Nitratidesulfovibrio vulgaris str. Hildenborough: one gene and its partner. The main gene of each other region encodes a partner of the protein of the gene in region 2 in a complex. Links are inferred from orthologs where the notes say so. Each region holds a gene or a part of one and is shown on either strand. Other genes may lie near its edges. The genes, in order: DVU_RS15180 and fliM.

What was found.
Region 1: the proteins of fliM (region 2) and DVU_RS15180 are in contact, whole or in part, in a crystal structure (PDB 1F4V), measured with the Escherichia coli proteins. The link is inferred for Nitratidesulfovibrio vulgaris str. Hildenborough from one-to-one orthologs.

The regions. Positions count from the first base shown.
Region 1 is NC_002937.3:3,392,530-3,403,365, forward strand. The notes cover bases 2,579-5,306. They hold DVU_RS15180 (chemotaxis response regulator CheY), read right to left. Parts: upstream 4,269-5,306; coding sequence 3,888-4,268; downstream 2,579-3,887. Other genes in these bases: DVU_RS15165 (hypothetical protein), read right to left, coding at 2,579-2,787; DVU_RS15170 (hypothetical protein), read right to left, coding at 2,798-3,127; DVU_RS15175 (flagellar basal body-associated FliL family protein), read right to left, coding at 3,129-3,812; DVU_RS15185 (FliA/WhiG family RNA polymerase sigma factor), read right to left, coding at 4,291-5,088; DVU_RS15190 (MinD/ParA family protein), read right to left, coding at 5,042-5,306. Also shown: DVU_RS15150 (hypothetical protein), read right to left, coding at 1-71; DVU_RS15155 (pyridoxal phosphate-dependent aminotransferase), read right to left, coding at 158-1,330; DNA/RNA nuclease SfsA, read left to right, coding at 1,597-2,325; more of DVU_RS15165, read right to left, coding at 2,365-2,578; more of DVU_RS15190, read right to left, coding at 5,307-5,857; DVU_RS15195 (flagellar biosynthesis protein FlhF), read right to left, coding at 5,869-6,966; flagellar biosynthesis protein FlhA, read right to left, coding at 6,966-9,077; flagellar biosynthesis protein FlhB, read right to left, coding at 9,153-10,226; flagellar biosynthetic protein FliR, read right to left, coding at 10,351-10,836. UniProt on the Escherichia coli protein: Involved in the transmission of sensory signals from the chemoreceptors to the flagellar motors.
Region 2 is NC_002937.3:998,050-1,009,054, reverse strand. What follows is about bases 2,839-5,735. They hold fliM (flagellar motor switch protein FliM), read right to left. Parts: upstream 4,829-5,735; coding sequence 3,848-4,828; downstream 2,839-3,847. Other genes in these bases: DVU_RS04305 (ASKHA domain-containing protein), read left to right, coding at 5,552-5,735; DVU_RS04310 (hypothetical protein), read right to left, coding at 4,964-5,410; DVU_RS04320 (tRNA pseudouridine synthase A), read left to right, coding at 2,839-3,248. In the rest of the region: DVU_RS04340 (SAM hydrolase/SAM-dependent halogenase family protein), read left to right, coding at 1-68; DVU_RS04335 (adenosylcobinamide-GDP ribazoletransferase), read left to right, coding at 447-1,184; flagellar export protein FliJ, read left to right, coding at 1,255-1,692; DVU_RS04325 (MotE family protein), read left to right, coding at 1,652-2,353; more of DVU_RS04320, read left to right, coding at 2,355-2,838; more of DVU_RS04305, read left to right, coding at 5,736-7,156; DVU_RS04300 (small ribosomal subunit Rsm22 family protein), read left to right, coding at 7,168-10,107; lipoyl(octanoyl) transferase LipB, read left to right, coding at 10,094-10,750; lipA (lipoyl synthase), read left to right, coding at 10,680-11,005. UniProt on the Escherichia coli protein: FliM is one of three proteins (FliG, FliN, FliM) that forms the rotor-mounted switch complex (C ring), located at the base of the basal body.

The DNA of each region.
Region 1 (10,836 bases), 2.4 Mb from region 2 along the record:
GGTGCTTCCTGCTGTCCCTCCAGACGTCCTGTCCATGCGTTCGTCCAGTCCAGACGGTGCATTGCGGGCATGGTGTCCTCCTTGTTCCGGTACGACGAGGCCCGCAGTCCCGGAGGCGGGACCACGGGCCGATGGTAACGCAAGACGGGGCCGACGGCTAGCCGAACAGTACCTTGGCGACGCGCGAGAGCGCATCTTCGAGCACATCGTCCGCCACGGCGTACGAGAACCTGATGCACTTGTCGTCGCCGAAGGCGGAACCGGGCACCAGCGCCACCTGCGCCTCTTCGAGAAGACGGGTGCATACGGCGGCCGAATCGGGCATGGAGGCGTTGTAGTGCCGGTGGATGTCGGCGAAGAGGTAGAACGCACCGTCGGGGCGCGGGCACACCACGTCCTTCCAGCCGGAGATGATGTCATAGGCGAGGTCGCGACGGCGCACGAAGGCGCACCGCATCTCCTCCACGGCATCGTAGGGACCGGTCAGGGCGGCGAGGGCGGCCTTCTGGGCGATGGAGCATATGTTGGACGTGGACTGCCCCTGAATCTTGGCCACGGCCTTCACGAGGTCGGGGTGGGCAAGCACATAGCCCACGCGCCACCCGGTCATGGCAAAGGTTTTGGCGAGGCCGTTGACCACCGCCACCCTGTCGGGGAAGCGCTGCCACCAGCCGGAGACGCTCACGGGCTGCATGTCGCCGTAGACGAGGCGGTCGTATATCTCGTCGGCGATGACGAAGATGTCATGGTCGACGGCCCACTGCATGAGGGCGTCCATCTCCTCGCGGGTGTAGCACGCACCCGTGGGGTTGGAGGGCGAATTGAGCAGCAGCACCCGTGTTCTGGGGGTGCGGTGCGCATCGAGTTCGGCGGGGGTTATCTTGAAGCCGCGCTCGGCGGGCGAGGGCACGAACACGGGCACACCCTCGGCAAGCTGCACCAGCGCAGGATAGCTCACCCAGTAGGGCGCGGGCACGAGCACCTCGTCGCCGGGGTTGAGCAGTGCCTGAAAGAGGTTGTACAGTGCCTGCTTGCCGCCGTTGGTCACGATGGTGGCCTCGGCGGGGGCTTCGACCCCGTAGCATCGACCGAAGTAGCCCGCCACCGCCTCTCGCAGTTCGATGATGCCGGGCACGGGGGTGTAGCGGGTGAAACCCTCGTCGATGGCTCTCTTGGCCGCCTCGCAGATGTGCGCGGGTGTGCCGAAATCAGGCTCGCCCACGGCGAGGCTGACGACCTTCACCCCACGGGCCTTGAGTTCGAGCGCCTTGGCGTTGACGGCGAGCGTGGCGGAAGGTTTGATGCGGGTAAGACGATCCGAGATGTTCATGTCCGAATCCTCGCGGGATATGATGGGGCGTGGCCCTGACAGTCGAGGAAGGCGTCGTCCGCAAGCCGTTCTGGCTGACATGCCCTTCCGCCATGGCGCGGCGCACATGGGCGCGTCCGGCGCCGTAGCGCGCTGCAACAATGCGCATCGACTGCTGGCGCTTGGTATCAGGTTGCAAGGTGCGTGTAAATCGCACTGTGAAACAAGGCCCTGCAAGGCTTCAGGGATGGGGTGGGACAATGGATGCACCAGTGGGGAAGGACGACATGCGAAAGATACTGCTCCCCTATCCGGCAGGATGCGCGACCGGGACGTTCGTGCGCCGCGTCAAACGCTTCAGTGTGGAGATGACGCGCGACGGCGAAAGCGTGTGGGTACACAGCAACAATTCAGGCAGCATGCTGGGATTGCTGCGCCCCGGCGCCACCATGCTGGCATCCCCTGCCGCCAACCCCGACCGCAAGCTGGCGTGGACGCATGAGGCCATGCGCTGTCATGGCGACGGGCCGCAAGGCTTCTGGGTGGGGGTCAACACTTCGGTGCCCAACCGCATGGTCGAAGCGGCGTTCCATGCCGGACGCCTGCCATGGGCGCAGGGCTACGATACCTTCCGGCGTGAACGCAAGCGGGGCGACAGCCGCCTCGACGCCCGTCTCGACGGCCCCGGACTGCCGACGCTGTGGGTGGAGTGCAAGAACGTGACGATGGTGGAGGATGATGTGGCGTGCTTCCCCGACGCGGTGACCGAACGTGGCAGCAAGCACCTGCGCGAGATGATGGACATCGTGTCGCGCGGCGAACGCGCCGCCATGTTCTACCTCGTGCAACGCCCCGACGGACTGTGCTTCGGCCCCGCCGATGTCATCGACCCGCAGTACGCAGCCCTCTTCTGGGAGGCGGTGGATGCGGGGGTCGAGATGTACCCGCACCGTGGCATCGTCTCCCCGGTAGGTATCGACCTTAGTGGGGTGCTGCCGCTTACGCGATGCAGGTGAGGTGGGGGGAGACAGACAGGCGCTTCAAACCAAGACCCCCTACCTCTCCCCGGCCCGTGCGAGGATGATCTCAACCTCGTCGCGGGCGAGGCCCGTCACACGGGCGAGGTCTTCGATGGTGCGCCCCTTGCGTCGACCGTTGACGATGACCTCGCGCAGGAAGTGGGGCGAACGGCTCACCTCTTCCGCCTGCCGGATGAGCTTCTCCATGGTGGCGGCGCGCTCCTCGAGTTCCATGTCGAGTCGGCGCAACTCATGTTGACGCTGGGCGAACGAGGCCACCAGTTCGGCTTCGAGTTCGGCGTTCTGGCGCAGGCGTTCGAGCAGGCTCTCCTGATTGGCCTGCAACCGCGAGAGCAGCGTCTCGGAACGGCGCAACCGCACGAAGAAGAGCAGCAGAAGGCCCAGCAGGGCCACTTCGGCGAGGGAAAAGAGGGCTATTGTCCAGAGGGATAGCTGCATGGGGGCGGTCTCAGACCTTGATGTTCACGAAGTTGCCCGTCCACGGGTCCTGCGGGGTTTCGGGCGTATCGTCGTCTTCAGGGGGGGGCGGCTTGCGGCGCGGCGGGGGACGGCGCTGACGCCCCCGGCTTCTGCCTTGTTCCTGCCGGGTCTGGACACCGGGCGAATGCTCGGCGTTGTCGGTCTTCTGCACCTGCTCACGGTCATGCAGCAGAGCCTCCTTCGCGACCTCCTGCGCTGTCGAACGCGCAAGTTCCGGTTGCGTCTGCGCATCATGCGCCAGACGCTCCGTATGTCCCAGCTGCGCCAGCAGCACCGGAAGCGAAGGGTCGATGGTCATGCTACTTCACCAGATAGTTCTCTATGAGCAGGTCCTCCAGCTTGCCGAGGCTCAGATAGCCGTTGATGATGGTGAGCAGGTCTTTCTTGAGCGTCTCGGCATTCGCCCCGTCCGTCAAAAAAACCAGCGACTTGTTCTTGAGGTAATAATACACCGCATCGCGGATGACCACCTTTTTGCCCTGTATCTCATGGATGAGCTTGGGGTCGGTGGCGGGGGCGGCGAACTTGCACACCAGAAAGCGAATCTGACCGTCCATGTCGCGCTGTTCGACCCAGAAGGGTTCCAGCGAGACGACCGGTGTCGATGCCTTGGGAACTTCGACGGGCGCAGGTTCAGACGGGACGACGACGGTCTTGGGCCCTGCCGGCTTTTCTGGCGGCGTACGCAGCACGAACCACCATGTGGCACCGCCGCCGCCCACAAGCAGCAACAGCACCGCAGCCGCGATGATGAGCAGCTTGCGATTGGCGAAGAGCGACTTCTTGGCGGGCTTCTCTTCAGGAATGTCGAGCGAGAGCGAGGTCTCGGCCTTCGGGGGGGGCGGGGGCGTCTCGACTTCGGGGATGAGGAATGGCGCGTCGTCGAGGTCGAGTTCGACCTTCTCTTCAGCGCGAGACATGGCCAGCCCCGCGTCGAGAGGGGCGGTATCGGGCTGGGCCTTGCCGGAAAGGTCTTCGGGCATGCGTTTCTCTGATGCCGCCCGCATAAGGACGGGTCGGACAGGGGTGGCGCGGCCTTATGCGACCGCGCCCGGAAATCAACCGAAGATCTTGTCGATCTTCTGCTTCATGGTCTCGGCAGTGAACGGCTTGACGATGTAGTTCGACACCTTGGCCTGCACGGCTTCGATGATGTTCTCCTGCTGCGCTTCGGCGGTGACCATGAGGAACGGCATGTCGCCGAACTCTTCGCTGGCGCGCACCTTGCGAAGCAGTTCGATGCCCGTCATGTTGGGCATGTTCCAGTCGGAGATGACGAAGTCGACCCTATCCTTGTTCAGGGTCTCCCACGCGGTGGTGCCGTCGTCAGCCTCGATGACGTTGGAGAATCCAAGCTGGCGGAGGATGTTCTTGATGATCCTGCGCATGGTGGAGAAATCGTCCACGACGAGGATACGCATATTCGGATTCGCAGGCATCTGAGGCTCCTTGCACGCTGTGCTAGACGGCGTCGTGCTCGCCGTAATGGTTGCGGAATTCGCGACGCAGCCTACCCAGCGCCTGTGAGTGCAACTGCGAGACCCGCCCCTCGGTGATGCCCATGACTTCTGCGGTTTCGCGCATGTTCAGTTCATCACTGTAATATAATGACAATACCAACTTCTCTCTTGGTGTCAATTCGTCGATGAGAGAGGCCACGCGCTCGATGAGCTCTTGCGTGGCTGCGGTCTGCATGGGGTCGGCGTCCGACTGCGGGCCGCCTTCACCCGCCAGCGAATCCTGCATAGCCTCCAGCGAGAGGCACAGCTGGTTCTGCAACGCCTCAAGGCCCAGTCGTACATCCTTCTCGTCCAACCCCGTGGCCTTCTGCAAGTCTTCTTCAGTGGCGCGCCGCCCCGTCTCGTGCTCGATGCGCTGCATGGCCTCGTCAAGCTGTCGCACCCGTTGCCGCAGACTTCGCGGGAACCAGTCGAGCCTTCGCAACTCGTCGAGCATGGCCCCACGGATGCGGCTTTCGGCGTAGGTCTCGAAGCGGATGCCCAATTGCGGCTTGAACTTGCCAAGTGCCTCCATGAGACCCAGCGTACCAGCGCTGATGAGTTCGCCAAGCTCGACGTTGCGCGGCAGCTTGGCCTTCAGGCGCAGGGCGAGGAAGCGTATCTTGGGCGCGTAATGACGGACGATGGCCTCCTTCTCCGCCGGGGCGAAGTCGGGCCATGCCGTCGTTCCGGCCTCAAGCGCCTCCCAAGGGCTAGCTGCGGAAGAGCAGCTTTTTCCAGAAGAACTTGATGTTACCATCCAGAGCCGCCGGAACGTCCCACGTTTGTACGGTCGCCGCCACCTGACGCACGGCGCGGCAGGCGGGGCTGTCGAGGGCCACCGAGCAGAACGGACGCTGGCTCACCACCGCCTTGCGGACGATGGGGTCGCGGGGGACGAAGCCCGCGAGGTCGAGCGATACGCCGCTCAAGAAGTGGTCGCAGGCCTTGTACAGGCGCGTGAACATCTCTTTCGCGCCGCGTTCGTCGGTGGCCATGTTCACCAGTACCTTGAAATGCTCCACCCCGTGGTTGAGCTTGAGCACCTTGATGAGCGCGTAGGCGTCGGTCAGCGAGGTGGGTTCGGGCGTGAGCACCACCAGCCGCTGTTGCGCAGCAAGGTTGAAATACAGGACATTGTCGTTGATACCGGCCCCGGTGTCCACGACAAGGTAGTCCACCCTGTCTTCCAGCGCGTCCAGCGCCTCGAGCAACTCGAGTTTCTGCCCCGTGGAGAGCGAGAGCATCTCGCTCATGCCGGATGACGCAGGCAGGATGTCGAAACCGTAGGGCGTGGGGCACAGCACCTCGTCGAGGGTCGCGCCGTCATGGAAGAGATGGAAGAGATTGCGCTGCGGGGTCAGGCCGAGCACCACGTCGACGTTGGCAAGACCGAGGTCGGCGTCAAGAAGCACGACGCGTTTGCCCGCCGCGGCGAGGCAGCAGGCGAGGTTCACGGAGAGGTTCGTCTTGCCCACTCCCCCCTTGCCGGAGGTGACGGAAAAGACCAGTGGCAGTTCAGCGTGCATCGGCAGCTCCACTATGGTTGACGGGCCGCGGGGCCGTCGGAGGTTCGTCCGGGCAACTGGCGCTTGAAGACCAGCCGCCACAGTGCGCTCTCGCTGGCGGAGACGAGGCTGCCACGCAGCCCCGGCCCGAACGAGAGGGCGGACACGGGCAGACCGTTCGCCGCGGCGACGTTGACCAGTGTTCCGTAAGTACAGGCTTCGTCCAGCTTCGTCCAGACGATGCTTGCGGTTCCGGGTGCGCCGTAGCGGTTCACGAAGTCCGCCGTCTGCTGCCCCCCGCAGTGCGGGGGCAACACGAGGTGCACCGCCACATCGTCACCGCCCAGACCGAGATGGGCGAGGCGTTGCGTCAGGGTCTCGCCTCGGGCGAGTCCGGGCAGGTCGACGAAGACGCGGTCTGCGTCACAATCGAGGGCCGCGCGCATGGCACCGTCGTCGGCGGCCTCGGCATAGCCGAAACCGGAGAGTTCGGCCCAGTGGCGCAGCAGCAGCCTGCCGTTGCCGCGCTCGCAGTCGGCGTTGACCACCTGCACGCGCCCGCCTGCGGATTCCGCCCCCTGACCGCGCAGGGCCATGCGCACCAGCGTGGTCGTCTTGCCGCTGCCGAAGGGCCCGGCGAAGACGTGCACCCGCTGCGGCCACGCCTCGCGCGACCACGGCTTCACCGGCACCATGCCGGTGAGCGGTTCGAGAACCGAGGCGCCCGGCGAGGTCAGCAGCCGACGGTACAGGGACATGAGCACAGTATCCTCCACGCCCTCGCGTTCAAGGAACTCCAGTGCAAGCCGCTGGCGCGGGGTGAGCTGTTCGAGGCGCAGCCCCGGCTTCATCAGGGCGAGCAGGTGTTCCTTGATGCACGACCATTCGCGATGCCACGACTCCCAGCCGGCGGGCAGTTGCGAGGGGTCGCCCCCGTCTGCCGCCGCACCCGCCCCATGGGGCGTGCTGCCGTTGCCGTTGCGCTCCACGCCTGCGGTCACCTCGCAGAAACGGCGTCCCTCCTTGCGACCGGAACGGGTGGAGAGAATGACGGCGTCAGGGCCGAGTTCGCTCTTTATCTGGGCCAGTACGGCCTGCGTAGAGGGGCCTGTGTACGTCTTTACCTGCATCAGTCGACCACCACGTTACCTACGGCCTGAAGCCGGATGTCAGGGGGAATCTCCGCTTGCGAGAGCACGGGGATGTTGGGGAGAAAGCGCATGAGCAACTGGGCGAGATGGGGGCGAGTGCCGGGCTGCGTGAGCACAACGGGTTGACCGTCGGTGCCCACGGCATTCTCCACCTGCGTGTTGACGCTCTGGATGAGCCGCTGCGCGGTGGATGGGTTGAGAGCGAGATAGGCGCCGCCTTCGGTCTGGCGGATGGAGTCCTGAAGAGTGCGTTCCACATTGGCGTCGAGCGTGATGATGGGCAGCGTGCCTTCGCTGTCCATGTGCGGCTTGACGATGCTGCGCGCGAGACGTTCGCGGACGTATTCGGTGAGGGTGTCGGGGTTCTTGATGGCGGGGCCGTAGTCGGCCAGTGTCTCGACCACCGAAAGCAGGTCGCGCACCGAGACGTTCTCGCGCACGAGGTTCTGGAGCACCTTCTGCACCACACCCAGTGAAAGGACGCCGGGAACCAGTTCCTCCACGGCCTTGGGGGCGTGCTTGGAGAGGTTGTCGAGCAGTCCCTGCACTTCCTGTCTGCCGAGGAACTCGGAAAGATGACGGCGGAAGACCTCGGTGAGGTGCGTGGCGATGACCGTGGACGGGTCCACCACCGTGTACCCAGCCAGCATGGCCTCTTCCTTCTGCGATTCTGGAATCCACAGCGCGGGCAGGTTGAACGCGGGCTCGCGCGTCTCGATGCCCTGAATGCGGTGGCGCGCCGTGCCGGGGTCCATGGCGAGGAGATGGTCGATGAGAATCTCCGCCGACGTCACCTGGTTGCCCTTGATGAGCAGGGCATACTGCCCCGGCTTCAGCTGGAGGTTGTCGCGCAGGTGCAGCGAGGGGATGACCACGCCCATGTCCAGCGCGAACTGACGGCGGATGGAACGGATGCGCGTGAGCAGGTTGCCGTTCTGCTCCTCGTCCACCAGCGGAATGAGGCCGTAGCCCACTTCAAGTTCCAGCGCGTCGAGGGGCAGCAGCGCCTGCACCTCTTCGGGGGTGTCGAGGCTGTCGCCCTTGCCCTTGGCGGCCTTGCCGCCAGCCCGCTTGGCGTCTCCCTGCGCTTCGTCCCCGTCGCGGTCGCCAAGCAGCTTGGCGAAGAAGAAGAGCGAGGCCGAGAAGATGAGGAAGGGCACCGTGGGCAGTCCCGGCACGAGGGCGAAGAGCAGCAGCACCCCGGAGACGAGGCGCATGGCGCGGGAGTTGTAGGTCAGCTGGCCGAGGAACTCTTCACCCATCTTCGCTTCGGAGGCAGCACGCGACACGATGATGCCCGCCGCCGTCGAGACGATGATGGAGGGGATGGTGGAGACGAGACCGTCACCGACGGTGAGCAGGGTGTAGGTGGTCAGGGCGTCGCGCCACGGCATGTCCTTCTGGATGATGCCGACAAGCAGGCCGCCGATGATGTTGATGAGGGTGATGAACATGCCCGCGTTCACGTCACCGGAGACGAACTTGCCCGCACCGTCCATGGCGCCGTAGAAGTCGGCCTCCTTGCGGATGTTCTTGCGGCGTTCGTTGGCCTCCGTCTCGTCGATGAGTCCGGCGTTGAGGTCGGCTTCGATGGCCATCTGCTTGCCGGGCATGGCGTCGAGGGTGAAGCGCGCGGCCACTTCGGCGATGCGGGTGGTACCCGCCGTGATGACGTTCTTGTTCAGGATGAACAGGATCATGAAGATGACCGCGCCGATGACATAGCTGCCGCCGACGACGAACTCGCCGAAGGCGCGAATGACCTCGCCCGCGGCGTCCGTCCCTTCGTCGCCGTGCAGCAGGATGAGTCGCGTCGAAGCCACGTTGAGCGCAAGGCGCAGCAGGGTGGTCACCAGCAGCAGCGACGGGAAGATGGAGAACTCCAGCGGCGACATCATGAACATGGAGGTGACGAGAATCACCAGCGAAAGCGAGATGCTGCAACAGAGCAGGATGTCGAGGAAGAACGTGGGCAGGGGCACCAGCATGACGAAGAGGATCGTCACCACGCCCCCGGCAAGCAGGATGTCGCCCTGTTTGGCGAAACGGGCGTAATCTATGCGGGGAGCGACACCGGGTTGCGAAGCCATGCTTTTGACACCTGTCTGCCGGGTTTCCGGCGTTCCGGGGTTGTCTTTCGGGTTTCCGGGCATCCCCGGACGGGGCTACACCCCGCGCGCCTGCGGCCTGAACTTGGCGAGGCCCGCGAGAATGGCGGCCACGGCCTTGTAGAGTTCGGCGGGGATCATGTCCCCGACTTCAACACTCTTATACAAGGCCCGTGCCAGCGGCTTGTTCTCGCGGATGGGCACGTTGTGCTCGCGGGCCACCTCGCGGATGCGCTTGGCCAGATGGTCGGCACCCATGGCGACCACGATGGGGGCGGGGGCCGCGGTCACGTCGTAACGCAGCGCCACGGCGATGTGCGTGGGGTTGGTTATGACCACGTCCGCCGTGGGCACCTCCTTCAGCATGCGCTGGGCCATGACCTTCATCATCTTCTGCCGCTGCTGCGACTTGACCACGGGGTCGCCTTCCGCCTGCTTGCGTTCGTCCTTCACCTCGTCCTTGGTCATCTTGAGGTTCTCGTTGTAGTCCCAGCGCGTGTACCAGAGGTCCACGGCGGCGATGATGACCATGGGCACGAGGGCGTACTTCACCATGCGTGCCCCCGTCTCCAGCATGTAGACGGCGATGCCCGACATGTCGGCGAAGTAGAGGGGCAGCAGGTTCAGCATCTCCTGCTTGAGCACGATGATGGGCGCGATGCCGATGAACACGGCCTGAAGCAGGCTTTTGCCGAGGCGTATGAGCGTCTGCGGCGAAATGAACATGCGCTTCAGGGCGTTGATGACGTTGAAGCGCGACCAGTCCAGTTTGAAGACCTCGGTCGTCCACAGCTTGCCCACCTGAAGACGCATGGCGATGAAGGCGGCAAGGCCGATGAACAGCATGATGGGCAGAAGCATGATGGCGAGTTCGCCCGCACTCCACAACAGCAGCGAGTAGACCGTCTGTTCATTGGGCGTGAAGTCGTGCGGACGCGAGAGGAAGAAACGAAAGACCTCCTGCATGTGCTCGTTGAGCACACCCAGCATGAACGTGATCGCCACAAGGCCCGCGAAGGTGGTGACCGCCTTGGAGACCTCCTGCGACTTGGCGACGTTACCCTTGTTGCGCGCCTTGTTGAGGCGTTTTCGGGTCGCCTGTTCTGTTCTGCTGGGGTCTTTCTGTGCCATGTGTCATGTCCTTTCCGTGAAGGGCCTCGCCCCTCTCTTCGTCATGGCCGGATACGGCCTGCCCCCATATTCCGGGCACCATATCTGGGCACCACAGCCGGGCGGCGCGTGCGCCGTGGCCGCGTCAGACACCCTTGGGGCTTACACCGTGCAACAGGTGCAGCATCATGGGCGGCATTCCGATGATGAACTCTTCGATGTACTGTGCGAGAATGGTGAACAGGAGCCCCATGAAGAAGAATCCCACGGCGATCTTCAGCGGGAAGCCGATCATCAGCAGGTTCATCTGCGGCGCGGCGCGGGCCATGAGCGCGAGGGCGAGTTCCACCAGAAAGAGCGTCACCAGCACCGGAGCGGCTATCTTCACCGCGATCACGAACATGCCCCCCGCGAGGCGCACCAGCTCATTGGCGACGGCGGGATTGGCCACCAGCCCCCCTGCGGGCACCAGCGCGAACGATTCGGCGAAGGCACGCAGCAGAAAGAGGTGCCCGTCCAGCGCAAGGAAGGTCAGCAGCGATACCATGTAGAGGAAATGCGAGGTGATGCTTATCTGCGCCCCGGAAAGGGGGTCGGCGATGCTTATCATGGTGAACCCCATCTGGAAGCC
Region 2 (11,005 bases):
GTGATTCGGCAGCTACGCTGCTCGACCTGCACACGGGGGATAGCGTGACATTCCCGGACGTGAAGTAGCACACCCTGCCCCGCGCCAGACTTGTGGATGCCCGCCATGACAATGGGGCGAACACCATATCCTGAACCGAACGTATGGCAGGGCGTCCATGGGGGTGCCATAAGGTCTCGCACTCGAGTGCAAGAGGTGGAATGCTCGTGGATTCGAGGCCGACGTGGCGCCTCGACCGCCCCACCCTCTTCACCACTGAAACACCTTTCGAAATGGAATGGCATTGCGCCTTCGTCCCATCCATGGTCTGGCAGAAAGAGCACGCCCACACTTCGATGAGCATAAGCCAGACGACCTCAGCCACCAGCCCTCCGATACGACCAAGCACCAGCCCCCGATACAACCAAGCCACCAGCCCCTCACCGCAACCTCACACGAGTCAGCCTATGCCTACGTTCCTTCACCATGCCCTGCTTGCCTGTGGCTTTCTTACCCGACTCGTACCGGCGCGTGTCGCGACAGCCGACGACATGGCGGCTGCCGTGCGCTGGTTTCCCCTGGCGGGGCTCGTCGTCGGGGGCGCATGCTGGCTGCCCTTTGCGCTAGGGCTTGCCGCCAGCCATCCCGCCATTCAGGCATGGCTCTATGTTCTCATCAACCTGTGGGTCACACGTGGGCTGCACTGGGACGGAGTCGCCGACCTTGCCGACGCATGGGGCAGCTCAGCCACAGGCGAACGCTTCTGGGACATCCTCAAGGACAGCCGCATCGGGGCATTCGGGGTGATGGGGCTACTGCTCGGCTTCGGCGGCCAATACATCGGGGCCCATGAAATCTTCATATCTGGCAGGCTCGGGGTTCTCATCGCCGCCCCTATTGTCGGACGCGGGGCATGTGTCATCCTTGCTGCGCTGGTCCCCCCCGGCAGCCGCTCGACACTTGGAAGGCTGACCTGTGCCGGTGCAGACAGGATAGCCATCGGTGTAGCCGCGACATGCGGAATGCTCGCGTTACTGCTGACGACACCCGCCATCACGACCGTGACGACCATCGCCATATGCGGTGCCATCGTCACGGCGCTGGCGCACCTTGCGCGCCGCGAGGACGGCATCAACGGTGACTTCATGGGAGCATGCATCGCGGGATGCGAGGGCACCGTGCTTCTTGCCGCGAGCATGGGGTAACGGCCCGTTCCTTGCTATAGTCCGGACATCTGTCGGGAATATGTCCCCACCATGAGCAACAGGATGACCGATGCCTCCGTTTCACTTCAAGCTTCAGCAAATCCTCGATTATCGGGCACAGCTGGAAGAACAGGCGAAACTCCGCTTCGCACAGGCCCAGCGCGAACACGAACGCGCAGAAGCCAGAGTGGACGCCTTGCGCGCGCAGGTTGCCGAAAATGAGAAGAAACTGTACGAGAACGTCACTTCTCCCAACGAACACTGGCTTCTCGACCACTACGTCACGGCCCTGAAGTCCGACCTCGTCGCCGCGCTGCGTAATCTCGTGATGCTTGCCCAGGCAAGAGAGGATGCGCGAATGCTGCTCGTGCAGCGCGCACAGGAACGCAAGCTGCTCGAAAAACTCAAGACCAAACAGGCGGAACGACATGCCAGCGCAGAAAAGCTCGCCGAACAGCGCACCTACGATGAAACGGCAACCCTCCGGTTCAGGGCTCCGTCTTTCTAGGCTTTGCCGCTGGCTGGTGTTCGTGGCAGCCATCAAGCTGTCGCTGCTGCTCGGTCTCGCCCTTGACCTGCCGGAAATGTTGCGGCCCCTTCTCGGAGAGGCTCTCACCTCGGTGGCATCGCTCACGGCACCCCATAAGGCCCAGGAGATACCTGCCCCGCAGACACCACCCGCCGACGCACCGGCTGCGCGTGGAAAGGCTTCCGCGCCCGGCATGGGCGTAGCCATGGCAGCCGAGGCGACACCTCCGCAAACGACGCAACCCGAAATCCCGACGCCCGCCGGCGACCTCATGAACCGCGAAACGCTCCAGCGCAAGCAGGAAGACCTTTCACGCCGCGAGCAGGAACTGCGCCAGTTGCAACATCAGGTCGACACGCGCCTTGAGGAATTGCAATCGCTCGAATCGAAGCTGCAAGCCATGATCAAGGAAGCGCAAGGCATGAAGGATGAGAAGTTCCGGCATCTTGTCGATGTGTACACGAACATGAAGGCCAAACAGGCCGCTGCGGTGCTCGAAACGCTCGACGAGCGCATCGCCGTCAAGATACTGGCGGGCATGCGAGGCAGACAGGCGGGAGAGATTCTCACGTTCGTGGACGCCAAGAAAGCCGCCCGTCTCTCCGAAGCCCTCACCCGGATGCAACTGCCGCTTGAATAGCATGGCCCGCCTCAGACTGACCATCGCCTACAAGGGCACAGACCTGCATGGCTGGCAAGTTCAGGAACATGCCACACGCCCGCGCCCCCGCACCGTTCAGGGAGTGCTCGAACCCATCGTCTCGCGCATGGCAGGTGAACAGGTCCGACTCCATGCCGCAGGACGTACCGACGCGGGAGTCCATGCCGACGGGCAGGTGGCGCACGTGGACATCCCCGACCACAAGCTTGGTGTCGACTGGCAGAAGGCCATCAACGCCCAGTTGCCTGACGACATCTGCATCCTCGATGTGCGCCGCGCAGCCGACGACTTCCATGCCCGCTTCGATGCCCTTGGCAAACGCTATACCTACAGGCTGTGGCTGACGCGCCGGTTCATCCCCCCCAAGCTTCACGGTCAGGTGTGGGCCACCGGCCCCCTCGACGTCTATGCCATGGACAGGGCGGCGCGCCACCTTGCGGGCACGCACGACTTCGCAGCCTTCCAGAATCAGGGGACCGACGTCACCTCGACGGTGCGAACCGTCCATGCCATCAGGCGCTGCCCCTCAGGGACATTGCCAGCCGGGGCCCTGCTCACGTGTAGCGAACCATACACCTCATGGCGATGCACGGGCACGCACCCTGACCAGCCTCCCGCAACGGCTGGACATCCGCTGGCGGGCATCGGGCTTGAGCTTGTGTGGTCCTTCGAGGGGGACGGGTTCCTCAAGCAGATGGTGCGCAACATGATGGGTCTGCTGGTGGCTGTAGGACGCGGTGCCCTCGCCGCCGATGACGTGCCGGGCATCATGGCGACCCTCGACCGTTCGCGGGCCCCTGCCACCGCGCCAGCCTGTGGGCTCACACTTTCGGAAGTCTATTATCCACCTTGCGACTACCCCTACGCCCGCTGACGTCACCCTTTTCGCGCCCCCCTCTTCCCGCTGGCCCCATCTGCGAGGGACGATGCATCGCCGTCCCATGCCTCCTCTGCGCACCCCTTCTCCCCTGCACGAGCCTCGGGGGCGAAGACCTCCGCCCTACACGGGATGTGGCCATACCGCTGGCAGGCAGCTGTGGTCCACCCGTCAGACACGCCGAGTGCCCATTGGCGTTCACGGCCCGTCCGACAGGAGGGGCGGCACGATGCCCTTCGGTACGTCAGGTGCAGGAATGGGATTGAAACGGCCCAGCACCGGCCTAAAGGCTAACCAACAGCACTCAAGACCAGGCTCGCTTCCCATCAGGAACCAGATGGAAACATGTTCATGCCGCATGGCACAGGACGCGAAAAAAGCCCTTACGGGCTTTGAAGAAGGCGTCGTGGAAAGAAGATCTCCACTGCCGTCACTGACTGCCGACACCATCAGGCATCGGGGATATGCACCCACGTTCCATGGTCGGGGGACTGCGTCGCCAAGGCCTCACTGTCGCGCTCCGAAGACGGCGCAAGCCCTTTCGTCCCGCCCGGTATTCCCATGACGGGGGGCAGGCCTCCCCTTTGCGCACGGCATCACGTGTAGCGGGGTTCCTCTTCCTTGACGATCTGGAACGCCTTGTTGGCCTTGACCGTGCCGCCAAGCCCCCAGAATTTGGTGACGCCCGCGATGGTCACCTCGAGCATGTCGTCGGTGTCGGTATCGAGCAGCAGCACATCACCCACCTGAAGCCGCAGCAACTGGTTGCCTGTGATCTTGGTCTCGCCGAAGCGCACCTTGAGTTCCACCGGCGTCTCCATGAGGCGTTCCTTCAGACGGGCGACCCATGCATGGTCGACTTCGAGGCGTTCGGTCTGGAAACTGGCGTGAAGCTTGGAACGGATGGGCTCGATGGTGGCATAGGGCAGGCAGATGACCATGGACCCGATGGCGCTGTCGAGTTCCACCTCGAAGGTGATGACCACCACCACGTCACTGGGCGGCACGATGGCGGCGAATTGCGGGTTGATCTCGGAACGCACCAGTTCAAGGTGCACGTCATGCACGGGGCGCCACGACTCTTCCATGTTGTCGAGGGCGATATGAATCACCCTGTCCACGATGGCCTGCTCGATGCGCGTGAACTCGCGACCCTCTATCTTGGGCTGGCTACCGGACCCGCCGAAGAAGTTCTCGACCAGTGCGAACACCAGCCGGGAGTCGACGACGATGATGGCGTTGCCGCGCAACGGTTCCATCTTGAAGATGTTGATGCTGGTGGGCACGGGCAGCGACCGCATGAAGTCGCCGAACTTGGTCATGTCGATGGAGATGGGATTCAGTTCCACACGCTTGCGGACCGCGTTGCTGAGCGCATTGGTGCACAGCCGGGCGAACCTGTCGTTGACGATCTCGAGGACGGGCATCCGTCCACGGATGATACGATCCTGATTCGCAAGGTCGAAGGGCACGATGCCCGAGTCATCATGCTGTATGTCCGTCTCGCTCTCGATCTCTCCGCCGGAGAGACCGCGCAGAAGGGCGTCTACCTCGTCCTGTGCCAGAATCTTGTTCATGGTGGTACGTCAGCTCCAAGACATGTATAATCGCAATGCGACGAACGTAGAATAGGGCCAGCCATCTTCCGGGTCAAGGAAAGGGCGCATCCTGCCGCCCTCTTTTACGTTGCAAGATAGGGGCCAGTGTACTGGCTATTCGAGCCCGGGGTACTTGCGGCGCGCTGCGGAGAGGGCTTCCGGGGTGAGCAGGCCAAGCATGACGGCGATATCGGGCAATGCCTGCCCGGAAGCGGTCTGGGAAGCATAGGCGCGGAGGCGTGCCAGCGAATCGGTGCTCAGCACGCCATCGGCCAGCAATGCATCCACGAGTGTTTCGTGTGATACGCCCAAACGGGCCTCGGCCATGCGTTGCAACCTGTCCTGCTCTTCTTCGATGGCATCGACACGACGACGCAGTTGCAGTTCGAGTTGCTTGAGTTGCACGACGCTGTCCTGCACCGTACGCAATTCAAGCATAGCGACACGCTTCTGTTCGCGCATGGCTTGCAGGAGAGTCTCACGCCGTCCGCTGCGGGCCTGCGTGTACATCAACCCGCCCATGAGCAGAACGAAACCGATGAAGATTCCAAAACCGAGCATGTCGCTATTCCCGTTATGCGGATATACTAGTACATATATCAGAAAGGTACATCATCGGCATATGTTAGGCAATGATTCACTTCAGCTGCACGCCGCCACAGGCATCTACGCTTCATGCAGCCCCATCCGGAGACAACGCCAGTGACATCTTGCACCATCATCGATGCAACCGACCGTTCCATCAGACAGACCCTCGGCGAGACGTCGACTCTCGCCCGGCTGATATGGGTGGATGCAGGACTTGCCTCGCCCCCGCTATGCTCCGGGCTGGCACGCTGCGGTCGCTGCCGGGTACGCATCACTGAAGCCGCACCTGCACCGCATGAAGACGACCGAGAGTTCTTCTCCGCCGAAGACATCTCCGCAGGCTGGCGGCTTGCCTGTCGCCATGCGCCTGCCCACGGCATGGTGGTGCATGTGCCTCTCCCGGTCATGCCTCACCGGCATGCATCACGCCCGAAACACCCCGGGCCGTTCCGCCTCGCCGTCGACCTAGGTACGACCTCACTGCAATGGAGTCTGCTTGCCCCCGACGGCACGGTCGCCGCACAGGGCAGTGAAACCAACCCGCAAATGGGGGCGGGAAGCGACGTCATGTCGCGCATAGCGATGGCACGTTCGGACAAGGGACGCGGCAGGCTGCGCGAGTTGGTGCTGCAGGCGTTGCGACGCATCGTCGCCGATGTGGAGGGTACGCCAGCAACCGCCGACGCTGTGCCGCCGGCAGGTTCAGGAGACGAGCCAACCACCGCCTGTGGATACGAAAGCCGGGTCGAGGAACTCTGCGTGGCGGGCAACACGGCCATGACAGCCATCCTCGCCGATGAAAGCGTCGAAGGGCTGGCTTCCGCGCCCTACCGTCTCGAGATGCGAGGGGGGACCGCCCTGGCTTTGCCGGGGCTGCCGCCCGCATGGATTCCTCCCCTGCCCGCCCCGTTCGTAGGAGGCGACCTTTCGGCGGGCTACCTTGCAGTGCTCACCGACCATGCCCCCGCCTTCCCCTTCGTGCTGGCCGACCTTGGCACCAACGGGGAGTTCGTGCTGGCGCTGTCCCCTGAGCGCACCCTTGTCACCAGCGTAGCCCTCGGCCCCGCGCTTGAAGGCATCGGCCTCACGTTCGGCACCGTGGCGCAGAGGGGGGCCATAACCTCCTTCACCCTCACTCCCGGCGGGCTCGTCCCCTACGTCCTTGACGGCGGCGAGGCCGACGGCATCAGCGGAACGGGATATATTTCTCTCGTACACGCCCTTCTGCGTGCCGGACTGCTTGACGTGGACGGGCGTTTCATCCAATCTCCCTCCTCCCCACTGGCGGCACGTATGGCCCGTTCCATCGTCAGCCACCGGGGCGAACCCTGTCTACCACTCGCGCGAGGCCTCTACCTCGCTGCGAGAGACATCGAAGAGATACTCAAAGTGAAGGCGGCCTTCTCGCTGGCATTCGAACGCCTGCTCGCCACGGCCCAGATGCCTTCACACGCCCTTTCGGGCATCCACCTCGCAGGGGCATTGGGACAGCACGCGCTGCCCGCCGACCTCGAAGGTCTCGGCTTCATCCCGCCCGGTTCGGGTGGAAGGACGCGCGCGGTGGGCAACACATCCCTCAGGGGGGCCGAACTTCTGCTCACCTCGCCCCCGTTGCGCGACACCCTGAACACATGGCGCGAAGGCTGCACTGTCGTCGACCTGACGGCTGCGCCCGACTTTTCCGCCGCTTTCCTGCGGCACATGCATTTCCACTTCTGAACGGAGTTTCCATGAACAGACTCTTCAAACCGCTCGATGCCGAGCTTCGCAAGGTGATGGACGCCCTGCCCGAAGCCATCGACGCCGTCATGCCGCTGCGCAGCGCGCATCGCCGCGACCTGCCCAACGCCATACAGGAACTTTCGGCTTCGCTCACCTCCGAGCGCGGCAATCTCTCGGAATCGTACTGGGCCTCGCCCCGCCTCTTCTCGGCCTATGTTCGGCACTTCCTGCCTTGGAACGTGTTCCGGCTGGGCCGCCTGCTACCCTCGCTCGACCTGCCCACCCCCGAACAATGCGCCGGGGGGCATGTGCTGGACGTGGGCAGCGGCCCCTTCACCCTGCCCATCGCCCTGTGGATTGCGCGCCCCGAATTGCGCACTGTCGCGTTGACGCTCACCTGCGGCGACATCTCGCCCCACGTGCTTGATGTCGGACGCGCCCTGTTCCGCAAGATTGCGGGCGAAGAATGCCCTTGGACGCTGCACACGCTGCGGGGCACCGTCGAGAACGCCCTGCGCGAGAACTATGGCAAGAACATCCTCGTCATGGGCGGCAACGTCCTTAACGAACTGCAACCCCGCGCCGACCAGCTGCTCGAAGACAGGCTCTTCGAAGTGGCCGAGGCACTCCGCGACAGTCTCGCCCCCGGCGGCAAGGCTCTGTTCGTCGAACCGGGGTCCCGCCTTGGCGGCAAGCTGGTGACCATGCTCCGTCAGGCAGCCATCGAGAACGGACTCGCGCCCGAAGCGCCCTGCCCGCATCATGATGAATGCCCCATGCTCGCCGCCAAAAGGTCGAGCTGGTGTCACTTCACCTTCAGCGTGCACGACGCGCCGCAGTGGCTCACTGACATTTCTCGTGAAGCGGGCTTCGAACGCGACACCGCGAGCCTCAGCTTCGTGTTCCTGAGTCACGCCACCACCCCGCCCGCAGGAGACATGGTGCGTGTCATCTCTGCCGTCTTCCCCATTCCGGGACGCCGCGAGCCCGTACGCTACGGTTGCAGCGCAGAAGGCCTGACCCTGCTGTACGATGCGCGCCCGCTCATCTCCGGCGCGCTGGTCAAGGCCGCATGGCCTGAAGAACCGCGCACCGATGGCAAGTCCGGCGGACTTTTCGCGGGTTGGGTCGATGACGAAGGTGTCGTTCAGGGACTTGCCCCGAACGCGGCGAACGCCGAGGGCTCTGATGACGAGGCCTTCGCAGACGGCGAGCGCGTCGGCTTTTCGAGAACTCCCAAGAACTTCGCCCGCAACGACGAAGGACGCTCCGACCGGCGCGGAGGCGGCGAACGCAGGAGCTTCGGCGACAGGCCGCAGGGCGGCTTCCGCCGTGAAGGCCGTGACGACCGTGACCGTGGCGGTGAGGGTGGGTTCAGGGACCGCAAGCCCGCCTTCAGGCGCGAGGGTGGCGAAGGGTTCGACCGTAAGCCCGCCTTCCGCAGGGACGGTGACGACTTCGGACGCAAGCCCCGCGAATTCGGCGACAGGCCGCAGGGCGGCTTCCGCCGTGAGGGCCGTGACGACCGTGACCGCGGCGGCGAGGGTGGGTTCAGGGACCGCAAGCCCGCCTTCAGGCGCGAGGGTGGCGAAGGGTTCGACCGTAAGCCCGCCTTCCGCAGGGACGGTGACGACTTCGGACGCAAGCCCCGCGAATTCGGCGACAGGCCGCAGGGCGGCTTCCGCCGTGAGGGCCGTGACGACCGTGACCGCGGAGGCGAGGGTGAGTTCAGGGACCGCAAGCCCGCCTTCAGGCGTGAGGGTGGCGAAGGTTTCGACCGCAAGCCTGCCTTCCGCAGGGACGGTGACGACTTCGGACGCAAGCCCCGCGAATTCGGCGACAGGCCGCAGGGCGGTTTCCGCCGTGAGGGTCGTGACGACCGTGACCGCGGCGGCGAAGGTGGGTTCAGGGACCGCAAGCCCGCCTTCAGGCGCGAGGGCGGCGAAGGTTTCGACCGTAAGCCCGCCTTCCGCAGGGACGGTGACGACTTCGGGCGCAAGCCCCGCGAATTCGGCGACAGGCCGCAGGGCGGCTTCCGCCGTGAGGACCGCGGCGGCGAGGGTGGGTTCAGGGACCGCAAGCCCGCCTTCAGGCGTGAGGGTGGCGAAGGTTTCGACCGTAAGCCCGCCTTCCGCAGGGACGGTGACGACTTCGGACGCAAGCCCCGCGAATTCGGCGACAGGCCGCAGGGCGGCTTCCGCCGTGAAGGCCGTGACGACCGTGACCGTGGCGGTGAGGGTGGGTTCAGGGACCGCAAGCCCGCCTTCAGGCGCGAGGGCGGCGAAGGTTTCGACCGTAAGCCCGCCTTCCGCAGGGACGGTGACGACTTCGGACGCAAGCCCCGCGAATTCGGCGACAGGCCGCAAGGCGGCTTCCGCCGTGAGGGCCGTGACGACCGTGACCGCGGCGGCGAAGGTGGGTTCAGGGACCGCAAGCCCGCCTTCAGGCGCGAGGGCGGCGAAGGTTTCGACCGCAAGCCCGCCTTCCGCAGGGACGGTGACGACTTCGGACGCAAGCCCCGCGAATTCGGCGACAGGCCGCAGGGCGGCTTCCGCCGTGAAGGCCGTGACGACCGTGACCGCGGCGGCGAAGGTGGGTTCAGGGACCGCAAGCCCGCCTTCAGGCGCGAGGGTGATGCCGAAGGTGTGCGCAAGCCCCCGTTCAGGCATGACCCGCTTGGTTCCGGCTTCGGGCGCAAGCCCCGCGACGAGGGGGGCAACGGTCCCCAGCGCGACCGGGACGGTGGCAAGGGTGGCTTCGGTGACCGCAAGCCCCCGTTCCGTAAAGAGGGCTTCGGCGGCGACAGGCACGGCGGGCCTCGCTTCTCGCAGCATCAGCCCAGACCCCACCGTAAGGGCGAAGGCCCTGCCGGTGCTCCTCACCGACGCATGAAACGCGACGATGAGGGCGGCAACGGTGGTAACGGCGAAGGCCATGCTGACGATTGATCTCGGTTCACTTTCCTACGCCGAGGCGGAGGCCGTGCAGACGGCCCGCCTCGGCGAGGTTTCGACAGGGGGCGAAGACACCCTCTATCTCGTCGAACACCCGCCCGTCATCACGCTGGGCCGCAACGGCGGCATTGAGAACCTGCACGCGGGGCGTGGCTTTCTCGCCGAACGGGGCATCGAACTCGCCCAGTCGTCGCGAGGTGGCAACATCACCTGCCATTTTCCGGGGCAACTGGTTGCCTATCCGGTCTTCCGCATCGAAAGACGACCGGGGGGACTACGCAGCTTCTTCCATGACCTCGAAGAAGTCGTGTTGCGAACCCTTCACACCTTCGGCCTTGAGGCCTCACGGCATGAGGGACGCCCGGGTGTGTGGATCGACAACCGCAAGATCTGCTCCATCGGCGTCGCCGTGCGCCGCTGGACGACCTACCACGGTCTCGCCCTCAACGTGGGGCGCGACCTGTCCCTCTTCAATCTGATCACGCTCTGCGGCCTTCCCGACGCGGAGGCCACATCACTCCACCGCGAACTGGACGACGACTCAGTCACCATGCAGGAGGTCAAGGATGTCCTCACCCGACAATTCCTCGCCATCTTTACGCATCCCGCCGTGGCTGCGGGTGAAGCTGCCCTGTAGCCACACCTTTGCCGACACCCGCGCACTGGTCGAAGGGCTCGGGCTGAACACCGTATGCAACAGCGCCAAGTGCCCGAACATGTTCGAGTGCTTCTCGTCGGGCACGGCCACCTTCCTCATCCTCGGCAACGTCTGTACCCGCAACTGCGCGTTCTGCAACATCACGCCGGGCCATGTGTCCCCGCCAGACCCCGATGAACCCCGGCGCGTCGCCGAGGCTGCGGCACGACTCGCCCTGCGGCATGTGGTCGTCAC